3 regions of the Actinoallomurus acanthiterrae genome follow, and region 2 is predicted to be linked to each of the others. Evidence: predicted binding sites of a transcription regulator. Region 2 holds the regulator's gene; each other region holds the start of a gene.
The links. Region 2 encodes LexA, which represses DNA repair genes until DNA is damaged. Its sites were predicted from a motif close to TCGAACANNTGTTCGA; they were not measured.

Region 1 (4,464 bases), 280 kb from region 2:
TTGTTGGAACTGCGGCTGCTCTTGCGCCAGCCGACGTCGGTGAGATCGGGGTGGCCACTCATCCCCTGCTCTCCTCTCTGATAAATCACCCCCGCGGGTACGGGGACGCACTCTTGAACTCGTCCGCCGCTGCCGCGATGAACTCGGCTGACTCGTCGGGTGGCAGCGCGGCGGCCCGCAGATGGTCGAACCAGGTCGTGTGACGGCGGACGTCCTTTTCCTTCTCAAGGAAGATGTTCCCGGCGGGACAGTCGATGTAGACGACGTCCAGGTCGGTGGGGTCGGGGAAGCCGATGATCGTGAAGGCCCCGTCGACGCCCGGGTGGGCGCCCCGCGCGAACGGCAGTACCTGGATGGTGACGCCGGGCAGCTCGGCGGCCTCGAGCAGCCGCATCAGCTGGGCCCGCATCACCGTGATGCCGCCGATCGGCCGGCGCAGGACCGCCTCGTCGATCACGGTCCACAGCTCCAGGCGGCCGGGCTCCTGCAGCATGGCCTGGCGGCGGGTGCGCAGCGCGATGCGCCGGTCGACGTTCTCGGGGGTCTCGCCGGGCCGGCCTTGATCAGCGCGCGGGCGTACTCCTCGGTCTGCAGGAGACCCGGCACCAGATGGGTCTGGAACGTTCGAATGGAGGCGGCGGAGGCCTCCAGGCCGATGTAGGTGTCCAGGCCCGCGGACGTGGACAGCACCGCTTCGTACTCGGTCCACCAGCCGCGCTGCTGGGCGTCCTTGGCGAGCCCGAGGAGCTGGTCGCGCTGGGAGCCCTCGGGCAGCCCGTAGAGGTCGAGCATGTCCCGTACGTCGCGGATGCGCGCCACCGACTTGCCGGTCTCGATGCGACTGACGCGTGACATCGAGCACTCGAGGTGCTTCGCGACGTCTTCGATCATGAGACCCGCGGCTTCGCGGAGCCTCCGCAGTTCCATCCCGAGCCGGCGACGGCGAACGGTGGGGCTACGACCATCGGACATGGGGCACCTCCATGGCGAGCGTCCTGCGGGAATGGCGACAAGAGGGGGGACCGGTGGTGGGCTGCGGTGGGTGAGGCCGAAACCCTCGGCCGGACCGCGTAGGGGCCGTTGAACTGTGCACGGGTGATGCCGAATCCGTCTGATCTATTTGTCCGAAAATACTTGCACGTCAAAGTGGGGGAGGACATCCTGACAGGGAAGGTCACTCACCGTTGCCATCTGGGCACCTTTTGCCACCGGATGGCACCTTACCTGTTGAACGCCCTAGGGCGTACCCCTTCCTGCCGTATCGTCCAAGCGCGAGAGGGGTGGCAACCCATGGCCGCCACTGCGGATTCCCCGTCCGGGCCGCGGCGTCGCCACCTGGAGGCACTCGCCCGCGAGGTCGAGGTCCGCGGTCTGCGTGGCGTGCTGGTCGGGGCCGAGGAGTCCATGCTGCGCGTGGTCGACCCGACCGGCGGGCGGAGCGTGATGGTGGTCGCCATGCCGACGTCCCGGATCGCCTGGTCGTACCTGTGGGGCCGGGGCGGCCAGGCGGACGCCGCCGACCCCGTGCGCGCCGCCGAAGCGATCGCGCACTCCCTCGGTCGCTGAGCCGCGAGATCGCCCGGCGGTAGGCACTTTACAAAAGCTACTTCCGAACGTATGTTCGAACTTGTCGCCTGCCTTCCCCCAGGCTCACTCCCTGTCATCGATCCGGAAGGTGGGCGGCCCGCGTGGGCGGAGCGAGCGATGGGTTCGCGGGGCGTGAAGACGCGCCGGGTGGCGGCCGATGAGCCGGGTGTACGGCGACCCGGTCGAGGTCTGGCTCAGCGACGGCAGGCCCTCGCGCTTCGTCTGGCGCGGCCGGCTCTACACGGTGCTGCGCGTCCTGGACCGCTGGGTCACCACCCGCGACTGGTGGCACGAGCGGCACCCCGAGGCCCCGGAAGGCGTCGAGCGGGAGTTCTGGCGCGTCGAGGCCACTCCGGACCGGGCGATCGGCGTGTACGAGCTGCGTCACGACCAGGAGACCGGCACCTGGATGCTCTCCCGCGCCTGGAACTGACGACGCGCCCTCGAGGGAGTTCAGGACTCGACGAGGTCGCGGATGGCCTTCAGGGTCGGCTCGTCCTTCACCCCGGCGATGAGGAGCGTGGTCACGGGTGAGTCCTGCCACAGGCGGAGGCGTTCCTTGATGCGGCCGATCGGACCGAGCAGGGAGATGGAGTCGGCCAGCTCGTCCGGCACCGCCTTGATCGCCTCGTCGCGCCGGCCGGACAGGAACAGCTCCTGCACGCGTACGGCCTCCTCGGCGTAGCCCAGCCGCCCGATCAGGTCGAGGTGGAAGTTGCGGTCCTTGGCGCCCATCCCGCCGATGTAGAACGCCAGCGGGATCTTGGCGAACTCCAGCGCGGTCGCCAGGTCGTCCGTCACGATCGTCGTCACGGTCGCGGCGACGTCGAACCCCTCCCGGCGGCCCGCCAGCGACGCCCCGAACACCGCCTCGATCCGGGTCGGATCGACGAAGAGGGGCAGCCAGCCGTCCGCGATCTCGGTGGCGAGGGCGATGTTCTTCGGGCCCTCCGCGCCGAGGTAGACCGGGATCCGCGGGCGTACGGGATGGACGATCGACTTGAGCGGCTTGCCGAGACCGGTGACGCGGCCGGGACCGTACGCCGACGGCGGCAGCGGCAGCGGGTAGTGGGGGCCGGTGGAGGTCACCGGCTCCTCGCGCCGCCAGACGTCCCGCAGGATCCGGACGTACTCGCGCGTGCGCTCCAGCGGCCGGGCGAACGGCACGCCGTACCAGCCCTCGACGACCTGGGGGCCGGACGCGCCGATGCCGAGGGTGAGCCGGCCGCCGGACAGCGCGTCGAGCGTCAGCGCGTGCATGGCGGTCGCGGCGGGGGTGCGGGCGGACATCTGGACCACCGCCGTGCCCAGCTTGATGCGCGACGTCCGGGCGCCATACCAGGCGAGCGTGGTGAAGGCGTCGGAGCCGTACGCCTCCGCGGTGAAGACGTACTCATAGCCGAGCCGTTCGGCCGCCAGCACCGTCTCGGTGGCGTCCTCCGGATCCCGCTGCCAGTAGCCGACGTTGATGCCGAGCCTCATCCGCGCGCCTCCTCAAAACTAGAACGCGTTCTATTCAAGCAGATCGACGTCGATCCGGCACGGGCCCGACCGCACGGCCGCGGCGGCCGTACAGGCGTGGCGGCCGTACGGGGGGCGGTGCGGGTGTGCGGCGCCGGCCTGTGCGCCGAGGCCCTGCTCCGGACCTGCGGTGTCGCGGGCCAGACCGGATATGTCATGCTGTCTCCCGGCGATACGCGGAGGAACCCGGTGCGAATCCGGGGCTGTCGCGCAACTGTGACCGGGGAGTTCTTCCTTACGAAAGGCCACGGCGTGAGCCGGAAGGCCGAGGGTGGGCGACGAGCCGGGAGCCAGGAGACTCCGGTCGCCGATGCCAGACCACCTACGGGCGCGTTAACCCGAGGAAAGGACGACCACCGGGTGAACACCTATCCGTTCTCCGCCATCACGGGGCTGGACGACCTCAAACTCGCCCTCCTGATCAACGCGATCTCCCCGGCCGTCGGCGGCGTGCTGGTCCGTGGCGAGAAGGGCACCGCCAAGTCCACCATCGTGCGCGGCCTCGCCGCGCTGCTGCCGGACGTCACGGTCGTGGAGGACTGCCGGTTCTCCTGCGACCCGCAGGCGCCGGACCCGCAGTGCCCCGACGGGCCGCACGGCGAGGACGGCGGCACGCTGGTCCGGTCGGCGCGACTCGTGGAGCTGCCGATCGGCGCCGCCGAGGACCGCCTCACCGGCTCGCTCGACCTCGAACGCGCCCTGACCGAGGGCGTCCAGGCGTACCAGCCCGGCCTGCTGGCCGAGGCCCACCGCGGCGTCCTGTACGTCGACGAGGTGAACCTGCTCCACGACCACCTCGTCGACCTCCTCCTCGACGCCGCCGCGATGGGGCAGTCGTACGTCGAGCGCGAGGGCGTCTCCATCCGGCACGCCTCCCGGTTCCTGCTGGTCGGCACGATGAACCCCGAAGAGGGCGAGCTGCGGCCGCAGCTGCTCGACAGGTTCGGCCTGACGGTGGAGGTGACGGCCACCCGGGACCCGGAGGAGCGGGCGGAGGTCGTCCGGCGGCGCCTGGCCTTCGAGGCCGATCCCGCGACGTTCACGCTCGGCTGGGCGCGGGCCGAGGCCGAGCTGGCCTGGCGGATCGGCCAGGCACGCGCCAGGCTCTCCGAGGTCGTGCTTCCGGACGGCGCGCTGCGCCAGATCACGGCGGTGTGCGCCGCGTTCGAGGTGGACGGGCTGCGCGCCGACATCGTGATGGCCCGCGCCGCGATGGCCCTCGCCGCCTGGCACGCCCGGACCGTCGTCACCGCCGCCGACGTCCGCGTCGCCGCCCGGCTCGCCCTCCCACACCGGCGCCGCCGCGACCCCTTCGACGCGCCGGGCCTGGACGAGGACAAGCTCGACGACGTCCTC
Region 2 (4,464 bases):
TGAAGCTGAACACCTGGTTGACCAGGGCGTGCTTCAGCTCGTGGTCGAAGATCTCGGCGTCCTCGTCGGAGGCGAAGTAGCCGTTCTTGACGCCGGTCTCGGTGTAGACCCCGACGACCCGGTCGACCAGCTGCTTCAGGCTCCACTCGCGCTGCGGGGTGCCCACGGCGCCGCGGAAGTACTTCGACGTGACGATGTTGACCGCGTTGACGGACCAGGACGCGGGGAACTCGACGCCCTTCTGCTCGAAGTTCACCGACCCGTCGCGCCAGTTGGTCATGACGACGTCGCGCCGCTCCCACTTGACGTCGTCGTACGGGTGGACGCCCGGCCGCGTGAAGATGCGCTCCATCTTCACGCCCTTGCGGCTCGCCTTCCCCCGTCGGGCTGAGCCGCTCACCGTCTCTGTCATGACATCCCCCTTCTCGGGCACACCAGGCCCACCTCCAGGATTACCCGTACAAGCCCGCGGCGCGGGCGCCGCCCTAGGACAGGGCGTCGCCGTCGTTCGCCACGCGCAGCGATTCGATTTCCTTGGCGAAGTCGTCGAGCGTCTCGAACCCCCGGTAGACGGAGGCGAATCGCAGGTACGCGACCTCGTCGAGTTCACGGAGCGGTCCGAGGATCGCCAGCCCGATCTGGTGCGAGGGAATCTCGGCGTTCCCGGTCGCCCGGATCGCCTCCTCGACCCGCTGCCCGAGCATGGCGAGCGCGTCCTCGTTCACGGGACGGCCCTGACATGCCCGGCGCACTCCGGCGATGATCTTCTCCCGGGAGAACGGCTCGGTGACGCCACTGCGCTTGGCGACCATCATGAGGACCGTCTCCTGGGTGGTGAAGCGACGACCGCACTCCGGGCACGAGCGACGGCGCCGGATGGCGGATCCGTCGTCGGTCGCCCGGCTGTCGATGACTCGGCTGTCGGTGTGTCGGCAGAACGGGCAGTGCATGCCTCCGGACTCCTCCCCCTGACAGCGAGTCACGCGTCTTCTACGCGAACCTCACCTTGTAACCACAACCTATGGTGAACTACATCCATGTAACTACTAGATGTTGTGGTCCAACCGTAGAGCCCGACCGAGGGCATCGCAACCCACACGAGGCACCTGACGCGAAGAGCCCGCTCACGAGGAGATCCGCCGCCTCTTACGGCGTGTCGCGCCCTCCTCCGGGCGCGGCGACCCGCCGCCAGGGCACACGTCTCCCTCATTGACCTGCGGAGACGCCGCCGACGGCCGAAACGGTGAAGTGGATCACATTGCGCCGGCGCTCTCGCGCGGGCGCACCCCCGGCGGCCAAGCCTGCCATGTCCCGCCCGGACACACGACGGCGACCACCCCCTTCGGCACACCGGCGCCCGATGACGACATCCGCCCTTCACCAACGCCCGCACAAGAATTATTATCGAACACGTGTACGAACTAAAGGCAACATAGCCCCGGACCGTAAAATTCCACATTTTTCGAACACCTGTTTGATCATTTCCCGGAGAAGCGATAACGTCCCTCTACGGGAGTGAAATACCGGCGGCCGCGCGTCACCGCGAGAAGACATCCATCGGAGACACCATGAGCAAGGTTCGGGAAATGCCGGACGGCCCAGGCGACGAGAGCGGGCTGACGGTCCGCCAGCGCAAGGTGCTGGAGGTGATCAGGGACTCGGTCCAGCGGCGCGGCTACCCGCCCTCGATGCGCGAGATCGGCGAGGCCGTCGGGCTGACCAGCACCTCGAGCGTCTCCCACCAGCTCCGCACCCTGCAGCGCAAGGGCTTCCTGCTGCGCGACCCGAACCGGCCGCGCGCGGTGGTCGTCCGCATGCCCGGATCCTCGGCGGTCGCCGCCGAGCCCGAGCACGAGGCGTACGAGATCACCAATGGCCAGGAGGCCTCGACGCGCCCCGCCCCCGCGTACGTCCCGCTCGTCGGCCGCATCGCCGCCGGTGGCCCGATCCTCGCCGAGGAGGCCGTCGAGGACGTCTTCGCGCTGCCCAGGCAGCTCGTCGGCGAGGGCACGCACTTCCTGCTGAACGTCACCGGTGACTCGATGATCGAGGCCGCCATCGCCGACGGCGACTGGGTCGTCGTGCGTCAGCAGCCCGTCGCGGAGAACGGCGACATCGTCGCGGCGATGATCGACGGCGAGGCCACCGTCAAGACGCTCAAGCGGCGCGACGACAAGGTCTGGCTGATGCCGCACAACCCGGCGTACGACCCGATCCCCGGCGACGACGCCACGATCCTCGGCCGCGTGGTGGCGGTCCTGCGCAAGATGTGATCCCACCCGGGTCGGCGAGATCGCACCGACCCGGGTGGATTCGCCCGTTAGGCGGGCACGATGTTCACGATCTTCGGGGCGCGCACGATGACCTTACGCACGCCCCGGTCGCCCAGTGCGGCCCGGATCTTCTCCGAGTCCAGGGCCAGCCGCTCCAGGTCGCCCTCGGCGATGTCCGGGGACACCTCCAGGCGGTCGCGGACCTTGCCCGCCACCTGCACGACGCAGGTGACCGACTCCTGAACCAGCAGCGCGGGCTCGGCCGTCGGCCACCCCGCCTTGGTCACCGGAGCGGTACGGCCCAGCCGCTCCCAGAGCTCCTCGGCGGTGTACGGCGCGACCAGCGACAGCATGACCGCCAGAGTCTCGGCCGCCTCCCGCACCGCCGGGTCGGCGCCTCCCGGGCCGGCGTCGATCGTCTTACGGGCGGCGGAGGTCAGCTCCATCATCCGCGCGATCGCGACGTTGTACCGGTGCGCCTCGACCAGCCTGGTGACCTCGTCGATCGTCCGGTGCGTCATCTTGCGCAGCTCGACGTCCCCGGCCGCCGGGTCGGCCCCGGGCTCGGAGGTCACGTCGGCGGCGACCCGGTGCACGCGAGCCAGGAACTTCACCGAACCGGACGGGGACACGTCGGCCCAGTCGATGTCGTCCTCCGGCGGGCCGGAGAAGAGCATCGTCAGCCGCACGGCGTCGACGCCGTACTCGGCGATCTGCTCGCCCAGGTCGACCAGGTTGCCGGTCGTCTTGGACATCGCGGAGCCGTTCAGGATGACCTGGCCCTGGTTGACCAGCCGGTTGAACGGCTCGGTGAAGTCCACCATCCCCATGTCGTACAGCACCTTGGTGAAGAACCGCGCGTACAGCAGGTGCAGGATGGCGTGCTCGACACCGCCGGTGTACTGGTCGGCCGGCATCCACCGGCGCACCTTCTCCACGTCGAACGGCCCGTCGGTGTAGTCCGGCGAGCAGTAGCGCAGGAAGTACCAGGACGAGTCGACGAAGGTGTCCATCGTGTCGGTGTCGCGCTTGGCCGGGCCGCCGCACTTGGGGCACTCGACGTTCACCCAGTTGTCGGCCGCCGCCAGCGGCGACACGCCCTTCGGCGCCAGGTCGGCGCCGCGCAGGTCGTCCGGCAGGCGCACCGGCAGCTGCTCGTCGGGGACGGGGACCTCGCCGCACGCGTCGCAGTGGATGATCGGGATCGGCGTGCCCCAGAACCGCTGCCGGGAGATCAGCCAGTCGCGCAGCCGGTAGTTGACGGATGCCTTGCCCAGGCCCTTCTCCTCCAGGACCTCGACGATCCGCGGGATGGCGGCGGACTTGGTCAGGCCATTCAGGGGCCCGGAGTTGACCAGCTCGCCCTCGCCGGGGGTGGCGACCCCGGTCTCGGCCGGGTCCGTCTCACCCGTCTGGACGACGACGCGGACCGGCAGGCCGAACTTGCGGGCGAAGTCCAGGTCGCGCTGGTCGTGGGCGGGCACCGCCATGATCGCGCCGTGGCCGTACTCCGCCAGGACGTAGTCGGAGGCCCACACGGGGATGCGCTCGCCGTTCACCGGGTTGATCGCGTAGCGGCCCAGGAAGACGCCGGTCTTCTCCCGGTCGGCGGACAGCCGCTCGATCTCCGACTCGCGCCCTACGGCGTCGCGGTAGGCCTCGAACTCGGCGCGCTGCTCCGGCGCGCAGATCTCATCGGCCAGCGCGGCGTCCGCGGCGACGACGAAGAACGTCGCGCCGAACAGGGTGTCCGGCCGGGTCGTGTAGACGGTGACCGGCTCCGCGCGCCCCTCGATCTGGAAGGCGACGTCCGCGCCCTCCGAGCGGCCGATCCAGTTGCGCTGCATCAGCAGCACCCGCTCGGGCCACTCCAGGCCCGCCATGTCGGTCAGCAGCCGGTCGGCGTACTCGGTGATCTTGAAGTACCACTGCGTCAGGACGCGCTTCTCGACCAGCGAGCCGCACCGCTCACAGTGTCCGTTGACGACCTGCTCGTTGGCCAGCACCGTCTGGTCCTTGGGGCACCAGTTGACCTGCCCGCCCTTGCGGTAGGCCAGGCCTCGCTCGTAGAAGCGCAGGAACAGCCACTGGTTCCAGCGGTAGTACTCCGGGTCGGAGGTGTGCAGTCGGCGCGACCAGTCGAATGAGATCGCGTAGCGCTTGAAAGACTCCGCCTGGGTGTCGATGTTGG
Region 3 (4,464 bases), 4.4 Mb from region 2:
GGCGCGCTCCGCACGCCCGTCTCCACCAATCATCCCCTCATCGCGGCCGCCGAATATGCCGATCGGCGGCCTGGAGGATCTCACGGTGTACCAGACCAACGTCCGATTCATCACGATCGTGGCGCATTGTGGCCGGGATCACCAGCCCCGGGCGCGCGGACCCGGGACGACTGCCGCGCGGGACCGGCGGACCGCGATCACCAGCCTCGGGTGCGCCACTCCTTGAGGTGCGGGCGTTCGCGGCCGAGACTGGTGTCCTTGCCGTGGCCCGGATAGATCCACGTCTCGTCCGGCAGGGTGCCGAAGACCCGCTCTTCGAGGTCGTCCATCAGCTGGTTGAACAGCGTCGCGTCGCCCCAGGTGTTGCCCGGCCCGCCCGGGAACAGGCTGTCGCCGGTGAACAGGTGCGGCGTGTCGCCGTCGCCGTACAGCAACGCGATCGACCCGGGGGTGTGGCCGCGCAGGTGGATCACGGACAGGGTGTTCTGCCCGACGCGGACGGTGCCGCCGTGCCGGACCGGCTCGGTCACCGGCAACGGCAGGACCTCGGCGTCGTCGGGGTGCGCCACGACCGACGGATGCGTCGCGTCGACGACGTCGCCGAGCGCGCCCCAGTGGTCCTGGTGGCGATGCGTCGTGACGACGCGGGAGAGGGGAGCGTCGCCGAGGAGCTTGAGCAGTCGCTCCGGCTCGGCGGCGGCGTCGATCAGGACCTGCTCGCCGGTGGCGGTGCAGCGCAGGAGGTAGGCGTTGTTGTCGAACGGCCCGACGGCCAGCTTGCTGATCGTCAGGCCGGGCAGCTCGCGCACGTCGGGGGGACCGCCGACCTCGACATCGCCTGTGTAGGACACGCGCTCTCCCTCCGGTCATCGGGGACATGGCCGCGGACCCGTCCATCCTTTCACTTCCGTGCCGCTCGGCGCTCGGTCCGGCGGATGCCCGTGGCGGTGCCCGGACCCGGACTCGTCCGGACGTAGGCTCCGGCCATGGACGACGATCTTCCGATCTGCCGCACCTGCGGGGTGCAGTACGCCGCGACCCGTCCGGACTGCCCGATCTGCGAGGACGAACGGCAGTACGTCGGGTGGGACGGCCAGCAGTGGACCACGATCGCCGAGCTCCACGCCGCCGGGCACCGTGGCAAGGTCGCCGACGAGGGGCCGGGGATCGTCGGCGTCGGTACCGATCCGAAGACCTCGATCGGGCAGCGTGCCCTGCTCGTCCGCACTCCGTCGGGCAACGTCCTCTGGGACGTGATCACCTACCTGGACGACGACCTCCTCGCCCAGGTCGCCGACCTCGGCGGCGTCGACGCGATCGCGATCAGCCACCCCCACTTCTACGGCTCGATGATCGAGTGGGCGCACGCCTTCGACGCGCCCGTCTACATTCACGCGGCCGACCGGGAGTGGGTGGCCCGGCCCGACGAGTCGATCGTCTTCTGGGAGGGCGAGACCCAGGAGATCGGCGACGGGCTCACGCTCGTGAACGCGGGCGTGCACTTCGCGGGCGGTCAGGTGCTGCACTGGCGCGACGGCGAAGACGGCAGCGGAGCGCTGCTGACCGGCGACATCTTCACCGTCGTCCCCGACCGCCGGTACGTCAGCTTTATGTACAGCTACCCCAATCTCATCCCTGAGCGCCCCCGGATCATCCGCCGCGCCCTGCGCCGCATGGAGCCGTTCCCGTTCGAGCGGGTGTACGGCGGCTGGTGGGGGCGGGTCGTCGCCGCCGACGGTGCCGACGCCGTACGCCGGTCGGCCGGGCGCTACCTCGAACGCGCCCTCGACGACGGGCCGGAGTAAAGGTCGCATCCGCCCCACCGGCCTCCCGCGTTTCGGTGGCGATCTCTCTTCGAACACGTGTACGGTTCTGCTGCGACGAGGAGCCCGCCGTCAGGGGCGATCGGAAGAAAACCGCCTGTCTCCTCGTTAGCCTGAAGCTGACCTGTCTCAACCAGGCTCTAGGGGATAGCGAATACGCCGTGGCTGATCGTCTCATCGTGCGCGGAGCGCGTGAACACAACCTCAAAGACGTCTCACTCGATCTTCCGCGCGACGCGCTGATCGTGTTCACCGGCATGTCCGGCTCCGGCAAGTCCAGCCTGGCGTTCGACACGATCTTCGCGGAGGGCCAGCGCCGCTACGTCGAGTCCCTGTCGGCGTACGCCCGTCAGTTCCTCGGCCAGATGGACAAGCCCGACGTCGACTTCATCGAGGGGCTGTCCCCGGCGGTCTCGATCGACCAGAAGTCGACGTCCAAGAACCCTCGCTCGACCGTCGGCACCATCACCGAGGTCTACGACTACCTCCGTCTGCTGTGGGCCCGCATCGGGCACCCGCACTGCCCGGTCTGCGCCCGCCCGATCTCCAAGCAGACGCCCCAGCAGATCGTCGACCGGGTGATGGAGTTCGACGAGGGCAGCCGGTTCCAGGTGCTCGCCCCGGTGATCCGCGGCCGCAAGGGCGAATACGCCGAGTTGTTCCGCGACATGCAGACCAAGGGCTTCTCCCGCGCCCGCGTCGACGGCAACCTCGTACGCCTCGACGAGGCGCCCAAGCTCAAGAAGTACGAGAAGCACGACATCGAGGTCGTCGTCGACCGGCTGAGCGTCAAGGACAGTTCGCGCCGCCGGCTCGCCGACTCGATCGAGACGGCGCTCGGACTCACCGGCGGCACGGTCATCCTCGACTTCGTCGACCTGCCCGAGGACGACGAGCAGCGCGAGCGGATGTTCTCCGAGCACCTCTACTGCCCGTACGACGACCTGTCCTTCGACGAGCTCGAGCCGCGGTCCTTCTCGTTCAACTCCCCGTACGGCGCCTGTCCCGACTGCACCGGCCTGGGCACCCGCATGGAGGTCGACCCGGAGCTGCTCATCCCCGACCCGGAGAAGACCCTCGAGGAGGGGGCGATCTCGCCGTGGTCGAACGGCCACATCAGCGACTACTTCCTGCGGCTGCTCGGCGCGCTCGGCGACGCGATGGGCTTCGACCTCGACACCTCCTGGGAGCGGCTCCCGGCCAAGGCCCGCAAGGCGATCCTGCAGGGCCACGACACGCAGGTGCACGTCAGCTACCGCAACCGGTACGGCCGGCAGCGGTCCTACTACACGACCTACGAGGGCGTGATCCCGTACGTCCAGCGGCGCCACTCCGAGGCGGAGAGCGACTCCAGCCGGGAGCGGTTCGAGGGCTACATGCGGGAGATCCCGTGCCCGTCGTGCGACGGCAAGCGGCTCAAGCCCGTCGTCCTCGCCGTCACGGTCAACGACCGGTCGATCGCCGACGTGGCCGCCATGCCGATCGGGGAGTGCGCGAAGTTCCTGCTCAACATGGAGCTGAGCGAGCGGGAGAAGCACATCGCCGAGGCGGTGCTCAAGGAGATCAACGCCCGGCTCGGCTTCCTGCTCGACGTCGGCCTCGACTACCTCAGCCTGGACCGGGCGTCGGCGACCCTGGCCGGCGGTGAGGCGCAGCGCATCCGCCTGGCCACCCAGATCGGCTCCGGGCTGGTCGGCGTGCTGTACGTCCTGGACGAGCCGTCGATCGGGCTGCACCAGCGGGACAACCACCGGCTCCTCGAGACGCTGATCCGGCTGCGCGACATCGGCAACACCCTCATCGTCGTCGAGCACGACGAGGACACCATCCGGGCCGCCGACTGGGTCGTGGACATCGGCCCGGGCGCGGGCGAGCACGGCGGCCAGATCGTCGTCAGCGGCACGGTCGAGGACCTCCTGGCCAGCGAGAGCTCGATGACCGGGGCGTACATCTCCGGCCGCAAGGAGATCGCCGTCCCGGCGACCCGCCGCAAGCGCCAGCGCGGGCGCGAGCTGGTCGTCAAGGGCGCCCGTGAGCACAACCTGCGCGACATCGACGTCGCGTTCCCGCTCGGCGTCTTCACCGCCGTCACCGGCGTGTCGGGGTCGGGCAAGTCGACGCTGGTCAACGACATCCTCTACACCTCGCTGGCCAAGAATCTCCACGGGGCCCGCACGGTGCCCGGCCGGCACAAGCGGATCAACGGGGTCGACCAGCTCGACAAGGTCGTCCACGTCGACCAGTCGCCGATCGGCCGCACCCCGCGGTCCAACCCGGCCACCTACACGGGCGTGTTCGACCACGTCCGCAAGCTGTTCGCGGCGACCGCCGAGGCGAAGGTGCGCGGCTACCAGCCCGGCCGGTTCTCGTTCAATGTCAAGGGCGGGCGCTGCGAGGCGTGTTCGGGTGACGGCACCATCAAGATCGAGATGCAGTTCCTGCCCGACGTCTACGTGCCCTGCGAGGTCTGTCACGGCGCCCGGTACAACCGGGAGACCCTCGACGTGCACTACAAGGGCAAGACGATCTCCGAGGTCCTCGACATGCCGATCGAGGAGGGCCTGGAGTTCTTCGAAGCCATCCCGGCGATCCGCCGCCACCTGCAGACGCTCAACGACGTCGGCCTCGGCTACGTCCGGCT

Region 1: ACYVF7_RS14165 (DUF6504 family protein) is a predicted target of LexA. The motif match lies at 1,610-1,625, and genes of this name have one in related genera.
Region 3: uvrA (excinuclease ABC subunit UvrA) is a predicted target of LexA. The motif match lies at 1,855-1,870, and genes of this name have one in related genera.

What each region holds. Positions count from the first base shown of each region.
Region 1 covers NZ_BAAHCO010000001.1:2,910,604-2,915,067, forward strand. Annotated here, with positions in the region: gene ACYVF7_RS14150 (DUF397 domain-containing protein) at 1-62, opposite strand, end outside; partial or broken gene ACYVF7_RS14155 (helix-turn-helix domain-containing protein) at 86-972, opposite strand; gene ACYVF7_RS14160 (hypothetical protein) at 1,291-1,566, shown strand; gene ACYVF7_RS14165 (DUF6504 family protein) at 1,745-2,020, shown strand; gene ACYVF7_RS14170 (LLM class F420-dependent oxidoreductase) at 2,041-3,069, opposite strand; cobalamin riboswitch at 3,288-3,409, shown strand; gene ACYVF7_RS14175 (magnesium chelatase subunit D family protein) at 3,469-4,464, shown strand, end outside.
Region 2 covers NZ_BAAHCO010000001.1:3,189,064-3,193,527, reverse strand. Annotated here, with positions in the region: gene ACYVF7_RS15550 (vitamin B12-dependent ribonucleotide reductase) at 1-412, opposite strand, end outside; gene nrdR (transcriptional regulator NrdR) at 486-950, opposite strand; gene lexA (transcriptional repressor LexA) at 1,569-2,273, shown strand; gene leuS (leucine--tRNA ligase) at 2,321-4,464, opposite strand, start outside.
Region 3 covers NZ_BAAHCO010000001.1:7,582,315-7,586,778, reverse strand. Annotated here, with positions in the region: gene ACYVF7_RS35825 (MBL fold metallo-hydrolase) at 198-851, opposite strand; gene ACYVF7_RS35820 (MBL fold metallo-hydrolase) at 987-1,805, shown strand; gene uvrA (excinuclease ABC subunit UvrA) at 1,985-4,464, shown strand, end outside.